Regions from separate parts of the Rhizobium sp. PAMB 3174 genome, predicted to be linked through region 3. Evidence: predicted binding sites of a transcription regulator. Region 3 holds the regulator's gene; each other region holds the start of a gene.
The links. Region 3 encodes PhoB, which activates phosphate uptake and scavenging genes when phosphate is short. Its sites were predicted from a motif close to TGTCATNNANCTGTCAT; they were not measured.

Region 1 (8,018 bases), 1.6 Mb from region 3:
GCGCAGATGCCGGTCGTAGCGGCCTTCGAGACCGCAGATCTGCGCATCGGCTTCGCCGCGCTTGACCGCTAGCGCACCGATGACCGTCGGGTTGGTACGCACGATCGTGCGGGCGGCTTCCGGGGTGACGCCGCGTCGGCCGACCAGCGCGAAATAATCGTCGACATATTCGCGGAAGCGCGGATCGTCTTCCGGGTTGACCACGTCGAAATCGGTATGGGGCCTGATCTTCAGGCCGTAGCGCTTCAGGCGCATTTCGAGGATCTGCGGACGACCGATCAGGATCGGCCGGGCAATGCCTTCCTCGAGCAGGATCTGGGCGGCGCGCAGTACGCGCTCGTCTTCGCCTTCGGAGAAGATCACACGCTTGCGTTCGGCGCTCTTGGCGGCCGCGAAGATCGGCTTCATCAGGAAGCCGGAGCGGAACACGAAACGGTTCAACTGGTCGAGATAGGCGTCGAAATCGGTGATGGGCCGGCTCGCGACGCCGCTTTCTTCGGCCGCCTTCGCGACAGCCGGCGCGATGCGCAGGATCAGCCGCGGGTCGAAGGGCGACGGGATGAGGTATGTCGGGCCGAAGACCGGTGTCTCGCCGGAATAGGCGCGAGCCGCCACGTCGGACACTTCCTCGCGGGCAAGCGCCGCGATCGCCCGCACGGCGGCGAGCTTCATCTCTTCGTTGATGGTCGTTGCGCCGCAATCGAGCGCACCACGGAAGATGTAAGGGAAACAGAGGACGTTGTTGACCTGGTTCGGGAAGTCCGATCGCCCGGTGCAGATCATCGCGTCGGGACGCGCCTCGCGGGCGAGGTCCGGCATGATTTCCGGCGTCGGATTGGCGAGCGCCATGATCAGCGGCTTTTCGGCCATCTGGGCCAGGAGTTCGGGATTCAGGACGCCCGCGGCGGACAGACCGAGGAAGACATCGGCGTCGGCAATGGAATCGGCCAGCACGCGCTTGTCGCTCTTCTGCGCATAGATCGACTTCCAGCGGTCCATCAGGACCTCGCGGCCTTCGTAGACCAGCCCCTCGATGTCGTGGACCCAGATGTTCTCGCGCTTGGCGCCGAGGCTGACGAGCAGGTTGAGGCAGGCGAGCGCCGCCGCACCCGCGCCGGATGCGACGATCTTGACCTTGTCGATTTCCTTGCCGGCAAGTTCAAGACCGTTCAGCACTGCCGCGGCGACGATGATCGCGGTGCCGTGCTGGTCGTCGTGGAACACCGGAATGTTCATGCGTTGGCGCAGCTGCTGCTCGACCTCGAAGCATTCGGGCGCCTTGATGTCTTCAAGGTTGATGCCGCCGAATGTCGGTTCGAGTGCGGAAATCGTGCTCACCATGCCGTCGACGGTCGGTTCATCCACTTCGATGTCGAAGACATCGATGTCGGCGAATTTCTTGAAAAGCACGGCCTTGCCTTCCATGACCGGCTTGGAGGCCAGTGGGCCGATATTGCCGAGGCCAAGGACGGCGGTGCCGTTGGAAATCACGCCGACGAGGTTGGCGCGCGAGGTGTAGTCGGCAGCCATCTCCGGATTGTCGCGGATGGCAAGGCAGGGTGCGGCGACGCCGGGTGAATAGGCGAGCGCCAGGTCGCGCTGGTTGCCGAGCGGCTTGGTCGCCTGGATCTCGAGTTTCCCGGGCGAAGGATAGCGGTGATAGAAGAGGGCCTGTTCGTCCAGATCGCCGCTGCGCGGGCCAGTGGTGTTGTTCGGCTTTTCTGGAGCGTTCATCCCATGCTTCTCCGTCTTTTGTGGCGCTTTGCCGATGGCTGTTACATCAAACCGTCAACCGGCGGTATCCAAAATATCGTCCCAGCGGCAATATTGCGCGCATTTTCGGTCTGCATGACGCCTGCCGGGGCCGTTGTCATCTTCCTGAAACAAGACTCTGTTTTTGACAGTCATAATTGGAGTGAACCAGTCGAACGGTGGATGACAAGATGGAAACCAGACGTTTCAGGACCCTTTTCATTTCGGACGTGCACCTCGGCTCGAAGGCTGCCAAGGCGGACTACCTCCTCGATTTCCTGCGCTATCACGAGGCCGAGACGATCGTGCTGGTCGGCGACATCGTCGACGGTTGGCGGCTGAAGCGCAGCTGGTTCTGGCCGCAGAACTGCAACGACGTGGTCCAGAAGCTGTTGCGCAAGGCGCGCAAGGGCACGCGCATCATCTACATCCCCGGCAATCACGACGAATTCCTGCGCGATTTCCCCGGCATGCATTTCGGCGGTATCGAGGTCATGGAACGCGCCATCCACGAGGCCGCCGATGGCCGCAAATACCTGATCCTGCACGGTGACGAATTCGACGTCGTCGTCCGCAACATCCGCCTTCTCGCCTATCTCGGCGACTGGGCCTATGACGCGGCCATCCGGCTCAACATCGTGATCGCCGCCGTCCGCCGCCGCATCGGCCTGCCTTACTGGTCGTTTTCGGCCTGGGCCAAGCTGCAGGTCAAGCACGCCGTCAACTTCATCGGCGAGTTCCAGAAGTGCGTCGTCGATGAGGCCCGCCGCCACAATGTTGACGGCGTCATCTGCGGCCACATCCACCACGCGGTCATGGAAGACCTGGATGGCATCCGCTACATCAATACCGGTGACTGGGTGGAAAGCTGCACGGCCGTTGCCGAGCATGCCGACGGCACCTTTGAGCTGATCACCTGGCAACAGGTGACCGCCGAAGAACCTTCGCCGATCCAGCTTGCTCCGCCGCTGAAGCTGCGTTCCGACAAGGCGGCCTGAGGCCGGAGGCAGACTTCCGCTGCAGGAGGGGCCCGGGCCCTGTCCTGTCGGTGGCAACCACAGTGGCACGTTTGCAATGCGAGCGTTAAATTCCCGCGACATGGGGGACTGTCTCGACCGGCAGCCGTGACACTGGGCCTGCCGGAGGGTAAATAGGCAAGACTCAGTAATTCAATGAAGATTGGCGCATATTGTCAGCCGAAACGAGTACTCCTGCAGCCTTCGAATTCGAGACGCCCGGGGCGTCGGGCACCAGTCGGCTCGTGCTGACTGGTGACTGGCGCAATACGACGATCACCCCGGTCATCGACCCGTTGCGCGAACTTGCCGCCAAGGGGCTTCCCGAGGCTCTGGAGATCGATGTCGCCGGCCTCGGCAGCATCGATACGGCCGGAGCATGGCTTATCCGCCGGATCGAGATGAAGGCGCGCGAATCCGGTGCGCGCGTCAGTCTGACGGGGGAACGCGCCGGCCTGAAGGAACTGCTTGACGCGATCCCCGAGAAGGTTTCGGACGGAAAGGTGGCGCCGCGGCAGATGGCGCTTGCCGAGCGCATCTTTGCGCCCGTCGGCCGGTTGACCATCGCCTTCTGGAACGACTTCGAAGCGTCGATGTACATTCTCGGCTCCGCCGTACGCGGGGCGCAGATGAAGCTCGGGCGCGGCAGTGGCGTTTCGCCGGCGGCGATTGCCAACCAGGTCGACCGCATGGGCGTTCGGGCCATTCCGATCATCCTGCTGATGTCGTTCCTGATCGGTGCGATCATCGCCCAGCAGGGCGCTTTCCAGCTGCGCTATTTCGGCGCCGAGGTCTTCGTGGTCGATCTGGTCGGCATCCTGCAGCTGCGCGAAATCGGCGTACTGTTGACCGCGATCATGATCGCCGGCCGCTCGGGCAGCGCCATCACCGCGGAAATCGGCTCGATGAAGATGCGCGAGGAGATCGACGCGCTGAAGGTCATCGGGCTCAATCCGGTCGGCGTGCTGATCTTTCCGCGGCTGGTGGCGCTGACCATCGCCCTGCCGCTGCTGACCATCGTCGCCAATTTCGCGGCGCTCGGGGGGGCGGCGATCATCGCCTGGGTCTATTCCGGCATCACCTTCGAGGTGTTCCTGACGCGCCTGCGCGACGCCATCGACTATTCGACGATCATTTCCGGCATGGTGAAGGCACCGTTCATGGCGCTGATCGTCGGTGTGGTCGCCGCACTCGAGGGCATGAAGGTCGGCGGCAGCGCGGAATCGCTCGGCCAGCATGTGACCGCTTCCGTGGTCAAATCCATCTTCGTCGTCATTCTCGTGGACGGGCTTTTTGCCATGTTCTACGCAGCCATCGATTTCTGAGGGCGCGGGCATGGATCAGACCACACGAGATAAGGCGGGCGAGGGCGAGCGGGAGGTCATTCTTTCCGTGCGCGACCTGACCGTCGGATTCGGCGAAAAGCTGGTGCTCGACAACCTGAACCTCGATGTCTATCGCGGCGAGATCCTCGGTTTCGTCGGCGGCTCGGGTACCGGCAAGTCGGTGCTGATGCGCACGGTGCTGCGTCTCCTGCCGCGCCAGTCTGGAACGATCAGCATTCTCGGCAAGAACTACGACGAGCTGAACGAGAAGGAGCACTTCCAGCTCGACATGCGCCTCGGCGTCCTTTTCCAGCATGGCGCCCTGTTTTCGTCGCTGACGGTGAAGGAAAACATCCAGGTGCCGATGCGCGAATATCTGGATCTGCCGAAGGAGCTGATGGACGAACTCGCCTATCTGAAGATCCAGATGGTGGGCCTCGCGCCGGACGCCGCCGACAAGTATCCTTCGGAACTGTCGGGCGGCATGATCAAGCGCGCGGCGCTGGCGCGGGCCCTGGCGCTCGATCCGGACCTCGTCTTTCTCGACGAGCCGACCTCCGGTCTCGACCCGATCGGCGCTGCGGAATTCGACGAACTCATCGCCCGGCTGCGCGATACGCTGGGTTTGACCGTTTATATGGTAACACACGACCTCGATAGCCTGTTTTCCGTCTGCGACCGTATTGCGGTGCTTGGACAGAAGCGGGTATTGGTCGAGGGAACATTGGAAGACATGCTCTCGTTCGAGGACGACTGGGTGCAATCCTATTTCCGCGGCAAGCGGGCCCGCTCGATCGTCGGCCGGACATGAGCGCCATGTCGGTACAGTGGAAGGACTGAATGGAAACGAAAGCCAACTACACCATCGTCGGCATATTCACGCTGCTCATCATCGCGGCGGCGTTCGGCTTCGTCTACTGGATGTCCGGCTTCGGCGGCAAGGGGCCGACCGTGGAGCTGCTCGTGCGCATTCCCGGATCCGCCAACGGGCTGAGCGTCGGATCGCCGGTGCGCTTCAACGGGATTGCCATCGGCTCCGTGCGCGACCTCAGGATCGACAGCGACCCGCGCTTCACCGTCGCCTACACGGAAGTGCGCGCCGATGCGCCGGTCTATTCCAGCACCAAGGCGGTCCTGGAAATCCAGGGTCTGACGGGCGCTGCCTATATCGAGCTTTCGGGCGGCGACAAGTCGAACGATAACATCCTGCAGGAGGCGATGCGGACCGGCAAGCGCGCGGTCATCGTCGCCGACCAGTCGTCGGTGACCAACCTGCTGGCGACCGCCGACAAGATCCTCGATCGCGCCGACGATGCGATCGGCCAGTTGCAGGGCTTCATCAGCGATGCGCGCGCGCCGCTGACGCAGACGGTCAACAACGCCAAGACGTTTTCCGATGCGCTCGCCCGCAATGCCGACGGCATCGACAAGTTCCTGAAGAGCGTCTCGGCGCTCTCCGACAGCGTCACCGGGCTTTCCGGCCGGTTGGATTCGACGCTCGATGCGATCGAGAAGCTGGTCAAGGCGGTGGACGCCGAGCGGATCAACAACATTCTCGCCAATGCCGAAAAGGTCAGCAAGGACGTGGCCGATTCCTCCGGCGAGCTGAAATCCACCGTCCAGAGCTTCAAGACCACGGCGGAATCGATCAGCAAGGCCGGCGACAAGGCGGCCAACTTGCTCGACAATGCCGACAAGCTGATCGTCAAGATCGACCCGGCGAAGCTCGGCATGGCCGTCGACAACATCGCCGCCGCCGCCGCCGATGCGCGCGTGGCGATCGCCTCGTTCAAGAATGTCGGCGACACGGTCGACAAGCACCAGCAGGATATCGACGACACGATCCAGAACGTCACTGAAATGGCGAAGAAGCTGAATGCGGCCTCCAACCGCGTGGATGGCATTCTCGCTAAGGTCGACGGCATGGTCAGTTCGGACGACTCGCAGGGCATGTTCGCCCAGGCGAGCGAGACGCTGAAGTCGATCAAGACGCTGGCCGACAACCTGAATGCGCAGGTCGGGCCGATCGCCGCCAATCTCAACAAGTTCTCGTCCAGCGGTCTGCGTGACGTCGAGGGCCTGGTGGACGATGCGCGGCGCACGGTGAAGTCCCTTGAGGACACGATCAACAATCTTGACGACAATCCGCAGCGGCTCCTGTTCGGCGGCGGTGGTGTCAAGGAATATGACGGGCGTACCCGTCGCTGAGGAGTGGCTTAATGAGTGGAGTGGCAAGGTTGGCTATCATGCGCAAGGGAATGCCCGCACTGGCTGCCGGGGTGCTGGCAACGGTGCTGATGAGCGGCTGTTCCACGACGCCGCCAAGCGACACGTTCGATCTGGCCGCTCCCGTCGTTTCCACCGATCGCTCCGCCCAGCGCCGGCAGATTCTCGTGCCTGTGCCGTCCGCCATCAAGGCGATCAACAGCGAGAAGATCATGGTCCGCGTCTCGCCGTCGGAGGTGCAGTATCTCTCCGGCTCGCAATGGAGCGACACGCTGCCGCGCATGGTGCAGGCCAAGCTCGTGCAGGCCTTCGAGGCGACCGGCAAGCTTGCCGGCGTCGGCGTGCCGGGGCAGGGGCTGGCGATCGACGAGCAGGTGGTCACCGAGATCCGCGCCTTCGAGGTGCAGGCCTATGGCGGCGTCAAGCAGGCCAATATCGCCATTTCGGTGAAGATCCTCAACGACCGCAATGGCAGCGTGAAGGCGACGAAGCTCTTCACCGCGACGGCGCCGGTTTCCGGTTCCGAACCGCCGGCTTTCGTCGATGGTCTCGACCGCGCCTTCGCCGACATCGCCAACCAGATCGTCAGCTGGTCGCTCGGCGTCATCTGACCGGCCTTTCCGTCGGTCTCTCCCCTGTCACGATCTGCGGGTAGCATCGGCCTGGCCGGTTCGCTGCGCATGTTTTGCCGTGTTTCGCACGCGTTTCGGAACCGAATGCGCTGCCGGCCATTGATAGGATGTACCCATTCGACAACGACAACAGGAGGAAGCGATGGCTATCGTCAAAAAAGGCTCGGCTCACTGGAGCGGCGGACTGAAGGACGGCAAGGGGCAGGTGTCTACCGAAAGCGGCGCGCTCGACAAGCAACCCTACGGATTTCGCACCCGCTTCGAGGGCCAGCCCGGCACCAATCCGGAAGAACTGATCGGCGCGGCTCATGCCGCCTGCTTCACCATGGCCCTGTCGCTGATGCTGGAAGAGGCCGGCTTCAAGGCCGACAGCCTGGAAACCACCGCCAGCGTCTCGCTCGACAAGAAGGACGACGGCTTTGCCATCACCGGCATCGAACTCTCGCTTGCCGGCACGGTTTCCGGCATGGACGAGGCCAAGTTCAAGGAAATCGCCGACAAGGCCAAGGCCGGCTGCCCGGTTTCCAAGGCGCTTGCGGCGGTGCCGATCAGCCTGAAGACGACGTTCGGGTGAGTGTTGTAACGACCCCCGTCATCTGAGGCGGATAATGATGCCCGTCATCTTGGAATAGCCGAGGTGGCGGGCAAATAGTATCGGGTGGAACTCAAAGCCCGTGCAGATAATGCGCGATATCGTCCCATTCGGGGTTCATCGCCTCAATCAGGTCCAGCTTCCACTTTCGCGGCCAGTTCTTGATCGCCTTTTCACGGGCGATGGCATCGACCACGAGGTCGTGCTCCTCGAACCACACCAGTGTCTTGACGCCATACTTCGTCGTGAAGCCCGGTGTGAGATCGTTCTGGTGTTCGTACAGACGCCGGGGCAAGTCGCTCGTCACGCCGGTGTAGAGCGTGCCGTTGCGCTTCGAGGCAAGGATGTAGACATAGCCCTTCATGCCGCGATGGTGCGAGAGGTCTTGGCTTTGCGCAAGAGGTTTGGCTTTCGCGCCGACGCGGGCGGCTTCCCTTTAGGCTCTCTTCGTATTCCGTCATGCCGGACTTGATCC
Region 2 (8,018 bases), 1.6 Mb from region 3:
TGGCGTCGAGACGAATTCGAAGGGTGCGATCGTCGTCGACGAATATTCCCGCACGAACGTTTCATCCATTTTCGCGCTTGGCGATGTCACCGATCGGGTACAGCTGACCCCGGTCGCCATTCACGAGGCGATGTGCTTCATCGAGACGGAGTTCAAGGGCAACCCGACGTCGCCGGATCATGATCTAATCGCGACTGCCGTGTTCTCCCAGCCGGAGATCGGCACCGTCGGCTTCAGCGAGGAGGATGCCTCGAAGGCCTTTGAAGAGATCGAGGTCTACAGGGCGGAATTCCGGCCGCTGAAGGCGACGCTCTCCGGGCGGCAGGAGAAGACGCTGATGAAGCTGATCGTCAATGCCGCGGACCGGAAGGTCGTCGGCGCGCATATTCTCGGCCACGACGCAGGCGAAATGGCGCAGCTCCTCGGCATCACGCTCAAGGCGGGCTGCACGAAGGACGACTTCGACCGCACCATGGCCGTGCATCCGACGGCGTCGGAGGAACTGGTGACGATGTATTCGCCGACATACCGGATCCGGAACGGCGAGCGGGTCTGAAGACCTTTTCAATACAGTCGGAGACGCCGACGGAAGTGCCGGCGTCCCGCGTCCTGATCGATCGCAGTTGCCACCGGTTGTTGTCGCAGGAGCAGCAGGTATTGCCGGCGATTGGCGCTATACATGCGGCCGTTCAGACGCTATAAGCCGCCAACTTGAAGAAGACGTACGTCCGGACGATCGGCCGGAACATGAGTAGGTGATTGACATGGCACAGACTTGGACACCCGACAGCTGGCGCAACAAGCCCATCCAGCAGGTGCCGGACTATCCGGATCAGGCGGTTCTCAAGGCGACCGAGGAGCGGCTCGCCACGTACCCGCCGCTGGTATTCGCAGGCGAGGCGCGTCGCCTGAAGTCCGCGCTCGCAAGCGTCGCCAATGGCGACAGCTTCCTGCTGCAGGGCGGCGATTGCGCCGAAAGCTTTGCCGAACACGGCGCCGACAACATCCGCGACTTTTTCCGCGCCTTCCTGCAGATGGCCGTCGTGCTGACCTTCGGCGCGCAGCTGCCGGTCGTCAAGGTCGGCCGCATTGCCGGCCAGTTCGCCAAGCCGCGCTCCTCGAACATCGAGAAGCAGGGTGACGTGGAACTGCCGAGCTACCGCGGCGACATCATCAACGGCATCGAGTTCACGCCGGAAGCCCGTATTCCGAGCCCGGAACGCCAGATCATGGCCTACCGTCAGTCGGCCGCGACGCTCAACCTGCTGCGCGCCTTCGCGATGGGCGGCTACGCCAATCTGGAAAACGTTCACCAGTGGATGCTCGGTTTCGTCAAGGACAGCCCGCAGGCGGAACGTTACCGCAAGCTCGCCGACCGCATTTCCGAGACCATGGAATTCATGCGGGCGATCGGCATCACGTCCGAGAACAACCATTCTCTGCGCGAGACGGATTTCTTCACCAGCCATGAGGCGCTGCTGCTCGGCTACGAACAGGCGCTGACCCGCGTCGATTCCACGTCTGGCGACTGGTACGCGACCTCCGGCCATATGATCTGGATCGGCGACCGTACCCGTCAGCCCGACCATGCGCATGTCGAGTTCTGCCGCGGCATCAAGAACCCGATCGGCCTGAAGTGCGGCCCGTCGATGACCGCCGACGGACTGATCGAGCTGATCGACATCCTGAACCCGGCCAACGAGGCCGGCCGCCTGACGCTGATCTGCCGCTTCGGCCACGACAAGGTTGCCGACAATCTGCCGCGCCTGATCCGTGCCGTCGAAAAGGAAGGCCGCAAGGTCGTCTGGTCCTGCGATCCGATGCACGGCAACACGATCACGCTCAACGGCTACAAGACCCGTCCGTTCGAACGCGTCCTGTCGGAAGTCGAAAGCTTCTTCCAGATCCATCGTTCGGAAGGCACCCATCCGGGCGGCGTCCATTTCGAAATGACCGGCAAGAACGTGACGGAATGCACCGGCGGGGCGCGCGCGCTGACCGGCGACGATCTTGCCGACCGTTACCACACGCATTGCGACCCGCGTCTCAACGCCGACCAGGCTCTCGAGCTCGCCTTCCTTCTCGCCGAGCGCATGAAGGAAGCCCATGACGAGAAGCGCATGGTCGTCAACGGCTGATCAGCGGCGCTGATCGATCGTTTCAGTCGATTGAACTTGCATTCGAAGGGCCGGCAGCGATGCTGGCCCTTCATCATTTGCGGGGAGACTACGGCAATGTCGACAGACTTTCAGATCCATTCGGGCGGATGCCTTTGCGGCGCGGTGCGGTTTCGCGCGCACGGCGAACTCAGCAAGGTCGTCGCCTGCCACTGCAGCCAGTGCCGCCGTCAGTCGGGCCACTTCTGGGCATCGATCAATGTGTCTGACGAGGAACTGGAGATTGATGGCGCGGATGGCGTGACGTGGTATTCGGCGACACCCGGTATTCTCCGCGGCTTCTGCCGGGTGTGCGGCTCGTTCCTGTTCTGGAAAAGGGAAGGTCGGGATTACACGTCGGTCGGCGCCGGCGTATTCGACTTGCCGACGACGCTTGTTCTGACGCGGCACATCTATTGCGCCGACAAGGGCGACTATTACGAGATCAAGGACGGCCTGCCGCAGTTTCCCGGCTCGAGCGCCGGGTGATATTCCTTACTGCAAGGTCGCGTCGTCAGATCGTCGGTCGAGCGCCTGGGTGAGGCGGGCGACGTCCTCGCGCAGCCTTGCGATCTCGCCGAGCACCTGCATGTCGATCTTCTGGTGCAGGGCGAGCACTTCCAGCTCGGCCTTCAGGTTGACCTCGTAGTCCTTTGCGGCCTCGAAACGGTCGCGGGCCGCCTGCCGGTTCTGCGACATCATGATGATCGGCGCCTGGAGGGCCGCCAGCATGGAGAGCACCAGATTGAGGAAGACGAAGGGATAGGGGTCGAAGACGTCACGGGTGAGCAGGATGGTGTTGGCGATGACCCAGAAGGCCATGAAGACGCCGAAGCTGATGATGAAGCTCCAGGAGCCGCCGAAGGTGGCAATGTTGTCGGCAAGCCGCTCGCCGAAGGTCTTGTCGGCGTCGAACGCTTCGTTCGTGTCGGTCGAAAGCGTGCGACGCTCGCTGATGTGCTTGAGCACCCGTCGTTCGGTTTCGCCGAGTTGCTCATGCGATTTGCCGAACAGTTTCTGGGCAAGGTCGATCGGTTTCATGGTGTCAACCGTCTATGGCCGATGGGCGCGGTGGATCAGGTGCCGATATCTATAGCACCGCCCCTTTCGGGGAAGAACCGCTTCAAACCGTATTCCTTGCCAAACATTATGTCATGCTGGAGGAAGCGGTAATCGCGGATCAACGGCGCCACGCCCTTCTTCTGCTGCCAGCCGGAGACATCCTTGCCGGAGGCCTGTTCCAGCATGTAGCGGTCGAGGATGTCGTAGTGCTTGGACACGTCGCCAAGGAAGCCGGTGTAGTAGGGATGTTCCATGCCGGCGAGCTTGAGGATGCGATAGGGCAGCAGTGCGGGGCTGATCGTGCCGATGTCCTTGACCGGCCCGGTCTTGCTCGACCAGATCAGCAGCGGCGTTTCGTGCTCCCGTTTCATCTGGTCGGCGGGGGCGCGGCGCAGGGCTGTCTGCTGCTCCATGTAGCCACCGCTGACATAGGCGGTTCCGAGCGGCGGCAGATGGTCGCCGAAGAGGACGATGATCGTCTCGCGATCGCGCGTCTTTGCCCATTCGGTCAGACGCTTGAGGCTGTCGTCCGCTTCCTTGACTCCCTGGGCATAGGTGGCGATGCGCTCGCGGTCGTCTTCCGGAATGTTGCCATCGACGGAGATCGTGTTGACCTTGTAGCGGTGCGGCTCATACGGGCCATGGCCCTGCAGGGTGACGGCGAAGAAGAAGAAGGGTTCTTCGACCTCGTCGGCTTCGCGCATGATTTCCTTCATCAGCGACTCGTCGGAGGCGAAGATCCCGCGCTTTTCCATCGGCGGCATCTTGTCCTCGGACATGAACTCGTCGAAGCCGAAGTCCTTGTAGACGTTCGAGCGGTTCCAGAACCATTCCTGGAAGGGATGGATGGCGCGCGTTGTGTAGCCTTCGCTCTTGAAGAAGGTCGCGAGCGAGGGCAGGGGGCGGCGGACATATTGCTGGTAGGGAATGCTGCCCCACGGCAGGAAGGCATTGGAGAAGCCGGTCAGCGCCTCGAACTCGATGTTCGGCGTCATGCCGCCGAATTCCGGCGAGAAGACGTGTCCTCCCTGGATCGAACGGATGAAGGGCATCGGATCGGGCGAGAGCTTCACATTCGGGAGCCGGGTCGGATCCCAGAAGGATTCACTCATCAGCACGATGACGTCAGGCTTCTGACGGTAGTTGGCCGGCACGGCGAGGCCCACAGGCTCCTTCTGGATCGCACCGATCGCATCCGGGCCGTAGCCGGCGGGCGCGGCGACGTGGGCCATCGGCACGTTGAAGAGGAAGGCGAGGATGAAACCGTTGTGCTTGTAGTTCTCCTTCTGGTCCCACATCATCGGCACGGCCTGCAGGCGGTCGCGCAGCCAGAAGAACTTCGAGTAGTCCATCATGTGGGCAAAGCCCGCGATCAGCGGCAGGGCGACGGCAAGCCGCAGGATGCGCTGGCGAGCCGAAAGCCGCGGAAAGGTGCGCCAGGCGAAAATCCAGGAGCCGATGACCGCTGCGGCAACGACGATCGTGCCCACGGCAAGCAGGATTGCGGTGAGCGGCCGGTCGCTGACGAGTGCAGGCATCAGTTCCATGATCTGCCGGCCGAACAGCATGTCGGACGGGTAGAAGGGATCGGACAGATAGAGCTGCTTCTGCGAGTTGACGACCGCCATGCCGACCAGCAGAGGCGCGAAGATCAGGATAGCCTTGTGCTCGCGGCCGAGCAGCGCGTCACCGGCCAGATAGGCAAGAAAGACGACGCCAACGGTGGTCCAGGACGGCTGGGCGAAGGTTGCGAAATAGGAGAGTGCTTCCGGCAGCGATCCGCGCGAGATCCATTCGACGACGAAGACCGTCAGGAAAGACAGGAACAGTGTCGCGAGCAGGGCCGATGCAAAAACAGTTGCCTGATGACCGCGGCGGGTAGCGGTGCCGCCTGCGTCAAGATAAGCATTCTGGGCAGGCGCACCGGATATGAAATAGGCCAAGGAAATCTCCAGATTTCACAAAAGTTTCATGCAAGCGTCATACGACTGTCACGATACTTACAGAAGGGCGCCTGAACCGAGCATGAATGAAATATTTCGTGCGTGGCAATTCTGTTGCGCTGCCGCTCGGACAGCAGGCAAAACCGGCAAATGCGAAGCGCCCGGTGATCTCGCGTTGCAGGCCGGCGCAAGTCGCGCTAAACGTCGCTCATGACGACAGAAACGCCCGATCCAAAGCTCATTCGAATTGCGATTGCGCAAGGCAATCCCACGCTTGGCGACATTGCCGGCAACCTGCAAAAAGCCCGTGCCGCCCGTGCCGACGCGGCGGCGCAGGGCGCGGACCTTCTGCTGTTGACGGAGCTTTTCATCTCCGGCTATCCGCCCGAGGATCTGGTGCTGAAGCCGGCGTTCCTGAAGGTCTGCCTGAAGGCGGTTGAGGAGCTGGCGGCCGACACGGCCGATGGCGGTCCGGGCGTCGTCATCGGCTTCCCGCGCCAAGGTGAAAAGGGCCGGCACAATTCGGTAGCCCTTCTTGACGGTGGCAGGATCGTTGCCGTGCGCGACAAGATCGACCTGCCGAACTACGGCGAGTTCGACGAGAAGCGCGTCTTCACCGAAGGCAGCATCACCGGGCCCTACAATTTCCGGGGCGTGCGCATCGGCATTCCGATCTGCGAGGAAATCTGGAACGATGCGGGCGTCTGCGAAACGCTGGCCGAGGCTGGCGCCGACATTCTGCTCGTGCCCAACGGCTCGCCCTATTACCGCGAGAAGCTGGACGTCCGCCACCAGGTGGCGCTGCGTCAGGTGATCGAAAGCGGCTTGCCGCTTGTCTACGCGAACCAGGTTGGCGGCCAGGACGAGCTCGTATTCGACGGCGCTTCCTTCGCCTTCAACGCCGACAACACGCTCGCCTTCCAGATGAGCCAGTTCGAGGAAACGCTCGCCGTCACCACCTGGCGACTTGGCGAGGACGGCTGGCGCTGCGATGGCGGGCCGATGTCCAAGATACCGGAGCCGGAGGAGGCGGATTACCGTGCCTGTATGCTGGGTTTCCGCGACTACGTGAACAAGAACGGTTTCCGCAACGTCGTCCTCGGCCTGTCCGGCGGCATCGATTCGGCTATCTGTGCGGCAATCGCCGTCGATGCGCTCGGCGAAGAGCGGGTGCGCTGCGTGATGATGCCATATCGATACACCTCGCAGGACTCGCTGAAAGACGCGGCTGCCTGCGCGCTGGCGCTCGGCTGCCGCTATGATACGGTGCCGATCGAGGAGCCGGTGACAGGTTTCACCTCCGCGCTCTCCGAACTCTTCGAGGACACAGAAGCCGGAATCACCGAGGAGAACCTGCAGAGTCGCACGCGCGGCACGATCCTGATGGCGATCTCCAACAAGTTCGGCTCGATGGTCGTGACGACCGGCAACAAGTCGGAAATGTCGGTCGGCTACTGCACGCTCTACGGCGACATGAACGGCGGGTTCAATCCGATCAAGGACCTCTACAAGATGCAGGTCTATGCGCTGTCGCGCTGGCGCAACGCGCACGTGCCGCCGGGTGCCCTCGGACCGTCCGGCGAGGTCATTCCGCAGAACATCATCGACAAGGCGCCGTCCGCCGAGCTTCGGCCGGACCAGACGGACCAGGACTCGTTGCCGCCTTATCCGGTGCTCGACGACATTCTCGAATGCCTCGTCGAGGGCGAGATGTCGGTCGAGGATATCGTCGCGCGTGGCCATGATGCGGCGACCGTGCATCGGGTCGAGCATCTGCTCTACATTGCCGAATACAAGCGCCGGCAGTCCGCCCCTGGTGTCAAGATCACCAAGAAGAACTTCGGCCGCGACCGCCGCTATCCGATCACCAACCGGTTCCGCGACCGCTGATTTCGTGGTGCTTTTAGCGTTTGTTTACTCTGCAGTTTAAGCGTTCGTTGCTGCTTGCATGCTAACGTTTGGTCCACAATCAGGTGGTTGGGCATGATGTTCCCTCCGCCGGACGTGGCCTAGGGGGCAAGTATGCAGTATCGAAGTGCCAGCGTGATGGGCAGCCGGATGGTGCCGGTCATCTATCTCGCCTGTGCCGTCATCGCGGGTGTCTTTGCGGCTGCGGGCTTCATGGTCCTCGATTATTCGGTCAAGCAGGCGGAGGTCTTCGCGATCGCCAGCGAGCGCAAGCTGGTGCAGCAGGAATTCCAGCATCAGATCGATCAGGTCGCCAAGCTGCAGGCCGAACTCTCCTATTCCGACCGGACCGTCGACTATTTGCGCGCGCCCAACAGCGCTGACCTTCTTGCCGCCGATCCTACCGTTCGTTCGATATGGAGTGATCTCGGCTTTGCCTGGGTCGTCTTCACCTCCGCCGGTAACACGCCGCTGCTGGCCATCAAGGACGGCAAGCGCGTGGAAGACAGCAGCGCCGGCGACCTGATGTTCTGGATCGACGATCTGATCTTCGAAGCGAAGCAGAAGTTTCGCGCTGCCCTGAAGGATGATGGCGGCCGTCTGTCGATCACACGCTCGGCGCCGAATCCGGATTCGCTCGAGCTTCCGATGCCCGACATCTATGCGTCAGACATGCGGATGCTTTTCGGTGAGATGAGCATCGTGGTCGTCCAGGGCGTCGTGCCGCGCAGCCCGGACGGCGTCTTGCCATTCAACGGGCCGAGGCTCCTGATCACCGTGAAGCCGATTTCCAAGGCGATGCTTGCCGGGATGGACGCGCGCCTGCATATCCGCAACCTGCATGTGGTCAGCGAAGCGGGCAAGGATCCGGCCGATGCGTCGACGCCTGTCGGCAACGGCTTTACGGATGGGCCTTATCTCGTCGCCTGGACGCCGAACACGCCAGACG
Region 3 (8,018 bases):
CCTGAGTTCCTCCGAGGAGACCGCGGAAAGATCGAGAAAATGCTTGGGAGCTGCCATGATAACCTGTCAGAATTCGCTTGGCCGCCTCAGGCGGACTTCTTGATATGAGCGGAATGAAGCGCCTCGGCGGCACGCTCGATGCGCGCCAGTCCTTCGCGGGCTTCTTCCGCGCTGACGATAAGCGGCGGCAGCAGGCGCACGACATTGTCGCCCGCAAGCACGCCGAGAACATGCTGCTCGCGCATTGCGGCAAGCAGCTCCGCGGACGGGATCTTTGCCTTGATGCCAAGCATCAGGCCTTCGCCGCGGAAATCCTCGATGACATCGGGATAGCGATCCTTCAGGGAAGCGAGCCCCTGGCGGAAGACGAGTGCCACGTCGCGCACATGTTCCAGGAAGCCATCGGCGAGGATGACGTCCAGGACGGCATTGCCGACGGCCATGGCCAGCGGGTTGCCGCCATAGGTCGAGCCATGCGTGCCAGCGACCATGCCCGAAGCGGCTTCCGCCGTCGCAAGGCAGGCGCCGAACGGAAAGCCGCCGCCGATACCCTTGGCGATCGCCATGATGTCCGGCGTGATGCCGGCCCACTCATAGGCGAAGAGCTTGCCGGTGCGGCCGACGCCGGTCTGCACCTCGTCGAAAATCAGCAGCAGGTCGTGCTCGTCGCAAATAGCACGCAAAGCCTGCAGGAATTCCTTGGACGCCGGACGGACACCGCCCTCGCCCTGCACGGGCTCGACGAGGATGGCCGCGGTCGCGTCCGTGATCGCAGCCTTGACGGCATCGAGGTCACCGAACGGCACCTGGTCGAAGCCGGGCGCCTTCGGGCCAAAACCTTCGAGATATTTCGCGTTGCCGCCGGCCGCGATCGTGCCGAGCGTACGGCCATGGAACGCGCCCTCGAAGGTGATGATGTGGAACTTGTCCGGATGCCCGTTGGCATACTGGTAGCGCCGGGCCGTCTTGATGGCGCATTCCAGCGCTTCGGCGCCCGAATTGGTGAAGAACACCTTTTCGGCAAAGGTCGCAGCGGAGAGGCGCGCGGCCATCTTTTCCTGGCCGGGGTTCTCGTAGACGTTCGACAGGTGCCAGACCTTGCCGGCCTGCGTCGTCAGCGCCTCGACCAGATGCGGATGCGCATGGCCAAGCGAATTCACGGCAACGCCGGCGGCGAAGTCGATGTAGCGCTGGCCGTCCTCGGTGACGAGCCAAATCCCCTCGCCTCGCTCGAAGCGCAGAGGTGCTCTTGCATAGGTATCGTAGAGCGGACCGTTCTGAGCCATGGCGCTGACCTTTCCTGGGCTTTGTTGGCTGGGCACAAATAAAAAAGACCGCCTTTTGGGCGGTTGCCGCACTATCATCATATAGGTCGCCGATGTCAACAAATCACCTGTAAAATCAGGCGATCGCGGCGGCCGCATCAAATTCGAAGGATGGCCTCGCATCCATCGCCAGGCAAAAAAGTGAAAAGAAGCAAGTTGGGGAAAACTGCGAAATCGAATCACGATGATTCCGGCGACTCTTGTCACGGAGTCAGGCTGGCACTAGGTTAAACGTGCATTAAGAATTTGCGCTTGGCGGAAAAAAGTCACCCGGCAGTACAAGAGGCGTACTCCGTCCCGGAGGAATTCGGGACACGGTGAAGGATTCTGCCATGCATTGGACTGCAGGCGGAGAAGACCCAATGAATTGGACAGACGAACGCGTTGAAAAGCTTAAGAAATTGTGGGCGGATGGGCTGAGCGCCAGCCAGATCGCCGCACAACTCGGTGGCGTCAGCCGCAATGCCGTCATCGGCAAGGTTCACCGTCTCAATCTTCCCGGACGCGCCAAGTCCGGCGGCGCATCCTCGGCTGCGCGCACGGTCAAGAGAGCCGTCACCGCCCCGAAGGCTCCGAACTACGCGGCCCGCGTCACGACCCGCTCCGTCACCCGTACGGCCGGCGCCACGGCTCTGAAGGAAGAAGTCGAGATCAACGCGATCCAGGAACTCCGATACGTTCCTGCGTCGAACGTCGTCGTGCCGATCTCCCGCCGCCTGGCCCTGACCGAACTGACCGAGCGCACCTGCAAGTGGCCGGTCGGCGATCCGCTGCAGGACGACTTCCACTTCTGCGGCTGCGAGTCCCCGGACACGTCGCCCTACTGCAACTATCACGCCCGCCTCGCCTATCAGCCGACCAGCAGCGACCGTCGTCGCGCGGCGGCCGCGAACTGATAGCTGCAGCGTCAATCGACTGACCATGATGAACGGGCCTTCGGGGCCCGTTTTTCGTTTCCGTATCCGCACTTTAGGCCAAATGAAAAACCCCGCCGACAATGGGCGGGGTTCTCAAAAACTCCGAGGTACGGACTGGCCGAAGCTCAGACTTCCATCGAGTAGCCGGCGCCGCGAACGGTGCGGATGACGTCCTGCATGTTGGAGAAGTTCAGCGCCTTGCGCAGACGTCCGACGTGCACGTCGACCGTACGCTCGTCGACATAAATGTCATGGCCCCAGACCCCATCCAGCAGCTGCGAGCGCGAAAACACGCGGCCCGGAGAGGCCATCAGGAACTCCAGAAGCCGGAACTCGGTCGGGCCGAGGCGGACCTCACGACTCTTGCGGTGGACGCGATGCGTCTCGCGGTCGAGCTCGATGTCGCCGCAGCGAAGGACGGCGGAGAGAACTTCCGGATGCGCGCGCCGCAGCATTGCGCGGACGCGAGCCATCAGTTCAGGCATCGAGAACGGCTTGACGACATAGTCGTCGGCGCCGGTCGAAAGGCCGCGAACCCGCTCGCTCTCCTCGCCACGTGCCGTCAGCATGATGATCGGCAGGCGCTCCGTTTCCGGGCGCATGCGCAGGCGACGGCAAAGCTCGATGCCGGGAACGCCCGGCAGCATCCAGTCGAGAAGCAGAAGGTCGGGCACGCGCTCCTTGAGGCGGATTTCCGCCTCGTCGCCGCGCATGATCGCCTCGACCTCGTAGCCCTCGGATTCCAGATTGTAGCGAAGAAGCTCGCTCAGAGCTTCCTCGTCTTCAACAACCGCTATTTTCGGGACCATTCACGGTTCTCCAACTTATCGAGCCGTCACTCGGACGTCACGCCCATGGTGGACGTGTTGTCGTCCTTCGGACGCTCGCCTTCCGGCTGGCTGCCGGTCGTCATGTAGTAGATCGTTTCGGCGATGTTCGTCGCGTGATCGCCAATGCGCTCGATGTTCTTGGCGCAGAAGAGAAGATGCGTGCAGGTGGTGATGTTGCGCGGATCTTCCATCATGTAGGTCAAGAGTTCGCGAAACAGCGAGGTGTGGATGGCATCGATCTCCTCGTCGCGGTCGCGGATCGACTTGGCCTTCTCCGCCGAGCGGCTGGTATAGACGTCAAGCACTTCCTTGAGCTGCACCGAGGCAAGCTCGGACAGATGCTCGAGGCCCCGGGCGAGCTTGCGCGGCACACCCGTGCCCTGCACGGCGATGACGCGCTTGCCGATGTTCTTGGCCAGGTCGCCGACGCGTTCGAGGTCGGCCGCGATGCGGATCGAACCCATGATTTCGCGCAGGTCTGCCGCAACCGGCTGACGACGGGCGATGGTGACGACGGCGGCGTCGCCGATTTCGCGCTCGCCAACGTCGAGGACGACGTCGTCGGAGATCAGCTTCTGGGCAAGCGCCAGGTCGCCGGTGACCAGCGCCTGCACGGATTCGCTGACCATCTGCTCGGCGAGACCACCCATTTCGGAGATCCGGCGCTGCAGGAACTTCAATTCATCGTCGTAGGCCGACATGAGATGCTGTTGTGTCGAGGGCATTTTGGTGTTCCCTGATATCTTGAGGCAGGCTTCAGCGCGGCTGCGGCTCAGCCGAAGCGACCGGTGACGTAGTCCTGCGTGCGGCTTTCCTTCGGAGACGTGAAGATCTTCGCGGTCTCGTCGAATTCAACCAGCTCGCCGAGATACATGAAGGCGGTCTGGCGCGAAACGCGGGCAGCCTGCTGCATGTTGTGCGTGACGATGACGATGGTGTAGTCGGCGCGCAGCTCGTCGATCAGTTCCTCGATCTTGGCGGTCGAGAGCGGGTCGAGAGCGGAGGCCGGTTCGTCGAGCAGGATGATCTCCGGCTTGACGGCAACGGTGCGGGCGATGCAGAGGCGCTGCTGCTGGCCGCCGGACAGGCTGAGGCCGCTGGCATGCAGCTTGTCCTTCACCTCGTTCCACAGGGCGGCGCGGGTCAGGGCAGCTTCCACCCGTTCGTCCATCTCGCTCTTATTGAGATTCTCGTACAGGCGGATGCCGAAGGAGATGTTCTCGTAGATCGACATCGGGAACGGGGTCGGCTTCTGGAACACCATGCCGACCTTGGTGCGCAGCAGGTTCAGGTCCTTCGACTTGTCGAGAATGTTCTCGCCGTCGATCAGCACCTCGCCCTCGGCGCGCTGCTTCGGATAAAGCTCGTAGATCCGGTTCAGGACACGCAGCAGGGTCGACTTGCCACAGCCCGACGGACCGATGAAGGCCGTGACGCTGCGCTCCGGCAGAGACAGGCTGATGTCCTTCAGGGCCTTGCTGTTGCCATAGTAGAAGTTGAGATTCTTGATCTCGATCTTCGTCTTTTCGGCGGCCTTCTGTGGGGCGACTTTGTCTAGGGAAAGCATCTGGCTCATCTGTCCTCTCTGCGTCCGGTCAGGCTACGGGAAATTACGCTCAAACCCAAGACGGTCATGGTTATGATCAATGCGCCGGTCCAGGCCAATTGCTGCCATTCTTCATAGGGGCTGAGGGCAAACTGGAAGATCGTCACCGGCAGGCTCGCCATCGGAGCATTGAGGTTGGAACTCCAGAACTGGTTGTTGAGCGCGGTAAATAGAAGCGGCGCCGTTTCGCCGGAGATGCGGGCGACGGCGAGCAGGATGCCCGTGACGATGCCCGACGAGGCGGCGCGGTAGGCGACCGAGCGGATGACGATCCAGCGCGGTGCGCCGATCGCCGTGCCGGCTTCACGCAGCGCGTTCGGCACGAGGCTCAGCATGTCCTCCGTCGTGCGCAGCACCACCGGGATGACCAGCACGGCGAGCGCGAAGGATCCGGCCAGCGCCGAGAAGTGGCCCATCGGGCGCACCACGATCTCGTAGATGAACAGGCCGACGACAATGGACGGTGCCGACAGCAGGATGTCGTTGATGAAGCGCACGACCATGGTCAGCTTGCTGAAGCGGCCGTACTCGGCCATGTAGGTGCCGGCCAGGATGCCGATCGGCGTGCCGACGAACATCGCGATGATGGTCACGATCAGGCTGCCGACGATGGCGTTCAGAAGACCGCCCTCCTCACCCGGAGGCGGAGTCATTTCGGTGAAGACCTGCAGGTTCAGACCGGCGGCGCCCTTGTAGACCAGCGCGCCGAGAATGAGCGCAAGCCAGATGATGCCGATGCCGGCGGCGACGACGCAGAGCGTCATCATCACGGTATTCTTGATCTTGCGACGGGGATAGATCGAGGACATCGGTCAGGCTCCCTTCTTGCTCTCGATGCGCATCAGCATGTAGCGCGCGATGGCAAGGATGATGAAGGTAATGATGAAGAGGATAAGGCCGAGAGCGATCAGCGAGGACGTGTACATTTCGCCATCCGCTTCGGTGAATTCGTTGGCGATCGTCGCCGAAATGGTCGTGCCCGGTGCGAAGAGCGAGGCGCTGATGCGGTGGGCGTTGCCGATGACGAAGGTGACGGCCATGGTTTCGCCCAGAGCGCGGCCGAGGCCGAGCATGACGCCGCCCATGATGCCAACGCGGGTATAGGGAACGACGACGTTCTTCATCACTTCCCAGGTGGTGCAGCCGATGCCGTAGGCGGATTCCTTCAGCACCGAGGGCACCGTGTCGAACACATCCTTGGTGATCGACGAGATGAACGGCAGGACCATGATCGCCAGGATCAGCGAGGAGGTCAGCAGGCCGATGCCGTAGGGCGGGCCGGCGAAAAGGCTGGAGAGGATCGGCACGTCGTGGAAAAGATCGATTACAAAGGGCTGAACCTTCGTCTGGATGAACGGTGCGAAAACGAACAGGCCCCAGATACCGTAGATGATCGACGGAATGCCGGCGAGTAGCTCGATGGCGATGCCGATCGGGCGGCGCAGCGGACGCGGGCAGAGCTCGGTCAGGAAGATGGCGATGCCAATGCCGATCGGCACGGCGATCAGGATGGCGATCGCGGAAGTGACGATCGTGCCGTAGATCGGAGCAGCGGCGCCGAAGTTTTCCTTCACCGGGTTCCAGCTTTCGGTGACAAGGAAGGAGAAGCCGAACTTGGAAAGAGCGTCCCACGATCCGATGAACAGCGAGGCCGCAACACCACCGAGAAGAAGGAGGACGATGACAGCGGATGCGCGGGAAACGGCATGGAAAACCGCATCGGTCAGAGCGAAGCGCCGGACGACCTTTTCGCGGCGACCTGCCATTTGTTGATCTGTGACTGCTGCCATCGACATGCGGCTATTCCCCTTCGCAGGCCTGGAACCGAAAGAAGAAGAGGGGCGAGAACTCGCCCCTCTTCATTCATGCATTACATTGCGGAGTAGAGCGGCTTGCCGTCAGAACCGACGACGTCCTTGGCCCACATTTCCTCAACGCTCTTGACGACGCTTTCCGGCATCGCGACGTAGTCGAGTTCGTCGGCCATCTTGCCGCCGTTCTTGTAGGACCAGTCGAAGAACTTCAGAGCCGAACCGGTCGCAGCAGCGTCTTCCGGCTGCTTGTAGACGAGGATCCAGGTAGCAGCCGTCATCGGCCAGGATTCAGCGCCCGGCTGGTTGGCGAGGATGACGCCGTAGCCCGGCTGCGAGTTCCAGTCAGCGTTGGCGGCAGCAGCAGCGAAGGCTTCAGCCGTCGGAGCAACCTTCTTGCCGTCCTTGTTGAGCATGTCGGCATAGGTCATCTTGTTCTGCTTGGCGTAAGCATACTCGACGTAGCCGATGGAGCCCGAGGTCTGCGCAACGTTGTTGGCAACGCCTTCGTTACCCTTGGCGCCGATGCCGACCGGCCATTCTACAGCCTTGTCCACGCCGATCTTTTCCTTCCAGTCGGCGGAAACGTCAGCGAGGTAGTAGGTGAAGTTGTAGGTGGTGCCCGAACCGTCCGAACGGTGAACGACGGCGATCGCCTGCGACGGCAGGGTGACGTCCGGGTTCAGCTTCTTGATGGCTTCGTCGTCCCAGGAGGTGATTTCACCCATGAAGATCTTGGCGAGGGTTTCGCCGTCGAGAACCAGATCGCCCGGCTTGAGGCCTTCAACGTTGACGACCGGGACGATACCGCCCATGACCATCGGGAACTGTGCGAGACCGATTTCGTTGAGCTCATCACCGGAAAGCGGAGCGTCGGAAGCACCGAAGGTGACGGTCTTCGCCTTGATCTGCTTGATACCGCCGCCGGAACCGATCGACTGGTAGTTCAGGCCGATGCCGGTTTCCTTCTTGTAGGCGTCAGCCCACTTTGCGTAGATCGGGTAAGGGAAGGTAGCGCCAGCGCCGGAGATGTCGGCAGCCTGGGCGGCGGAGAACATGAAGCCTGCGGAGGCAGCCACTGCCACGGCATAGGCCATTGGACGGAAGAAGTTTTTCATTGAGGTCGCTCCTCTTGGAATTCGATCTTGTAAGCACCGCGAATGGTGCCTGTCGGGGCCGGACAACAGTTGACGGCTTGGCGTTTTCCGTCGCTGCAACCCAAGGAACGCTTCTTCATCCCCCTGGTCTGCGGCGCTGGATTGTTGACCTTTCCGGCGCCCGGCCCGCTTGTCATATCCGCTCCAGCGCCACCCTTTTATGTCAGTTCAGTGAAAGTTTTGTGACAGTTTAAGATATTGAAAATAAACAATATTATTTTCAAAGACAAATCACCTGCCCTTCAACATGTCAAAAACGGACGGTAAACTTGGCGCCCTTGCCAACTTCCGAGGAAACAAGCAGCCTGGCGCGATGGCGCGTGAGGATGTGCTTGACGATTGCCAGCCCCAGGCCAGTGCCCTTCTTCGACC

Region 1: the regulator PhoB is predicted to act here: its motif matches at 1,869-1,885, upstream of ACU5AY_RS06755 (UDP-2,3-diacylglucosamine diphosphatase).
Region 2: the regulator PhoB is predicted to act here: its motif matches at 5,197-5,213, upstream of ACU5AY_RS06730 (LTA synthase family protein).

Annotation. Positions count from the first base shown of each region.
Region 1 is NZ_CM128608.1:1,432,956-1,440,973, forward strand. It holds gene ACU5AY_RS06750 (NADP-dependent malic enzyme) at 1-1,734, opposite strand, end outside; gene ACU5AY_RS06755 (UDP-2,3-diacylglucosamine diphosphatase) at 1,944-2,750, shown strand; gene ACU5AY_RS06760 (ABC transporter permease) at 2,942-4,093, shown strand; gene ACU5AY_RS06765 (ABC transporter ATP-binding protein) at 4,104-4,904, shown strand; gene ACU5AY_RS06770 (MlaD family protein) at 4,934-6,301, shown strand; gene ACU5AY_RS06775 (ABC-type transport auxiliary lipoprotein family protein) at 6,340-6,930, shown strand; gene ACU5AY_RS06780 (OsmC family protein) at 7,094-7,525, shown strand; gene ACU5AY_RS06785 (GIY-YIG nuclease family protein) at 7,617-7,907, opposite strand.
Region 2 is NZ_CM128608.1:1,422,419-1,430,436, forward strand. It holds gene gor (glutathione-disulfide reductase) at 1-556, shown strand, start outside; gene ACU5AY_RS06715 (class II 3-deoxy-7-phosphoheptulonate synthase) at 765-2,138, shown strand; gene ACU5AY_RS06720 (GFA family protein) at 2,235-2,645, shown strand; gene ACU5AY_RS06725 (DUF1003 domain-containing protein) at 2,652-3,197, opposite strand; gene ACU5AY_RS06730 (LTA synthase family protein) at 3,233-5,161, opposite strand; gene ACU5AY_RS06735 (NAD+ synthase) at 5,372-7,051, shown strand; gene ACU5AY_RS06740 (GGDEF domain-containing protein) at 7,184-8,018, shown strand, end outside.
Region 3 is NZ_CM128608.1:3,027,504-3,035,521, forward strand. It holds gene argF (ornithine carbamoyltransferase) at 1-57, opposite strand, end outside; gene ACU5AY_RS14540 (acetylornithine transaminase) at 87-1,286, opposite strand; gene ACU5AY_RS14545 (GcrA family cell cycle regulator) at 1,688-2,221, shown strand; gene phoB (phosphate regulon transcriptional regulator PhoB) at 2,368-3,051, opposite strand; gene phoU (phosphate signaling complex protein PhoU) at 3,078-3,797, opposite strand; gene pstB (phosphate ABC transporter ATP-binding protein PstB) at 3,845-4,648, opposite strand; gene pstA (phosphate ABC transporter permease PstA) at 4,645-5,487, opposite strand; gene pstC (phosphate ABC transporter permease subunit PstC) at 5,491-6,444, opposite strand; gene pstS (phosphate ABC transporter substrate-binding protein PstS) at 6,549-7,607, opposite strand; gene phoR (phosphate regulon sensor histidine kinase PhoR) at 7,897-8,018, opposite strand, start outside.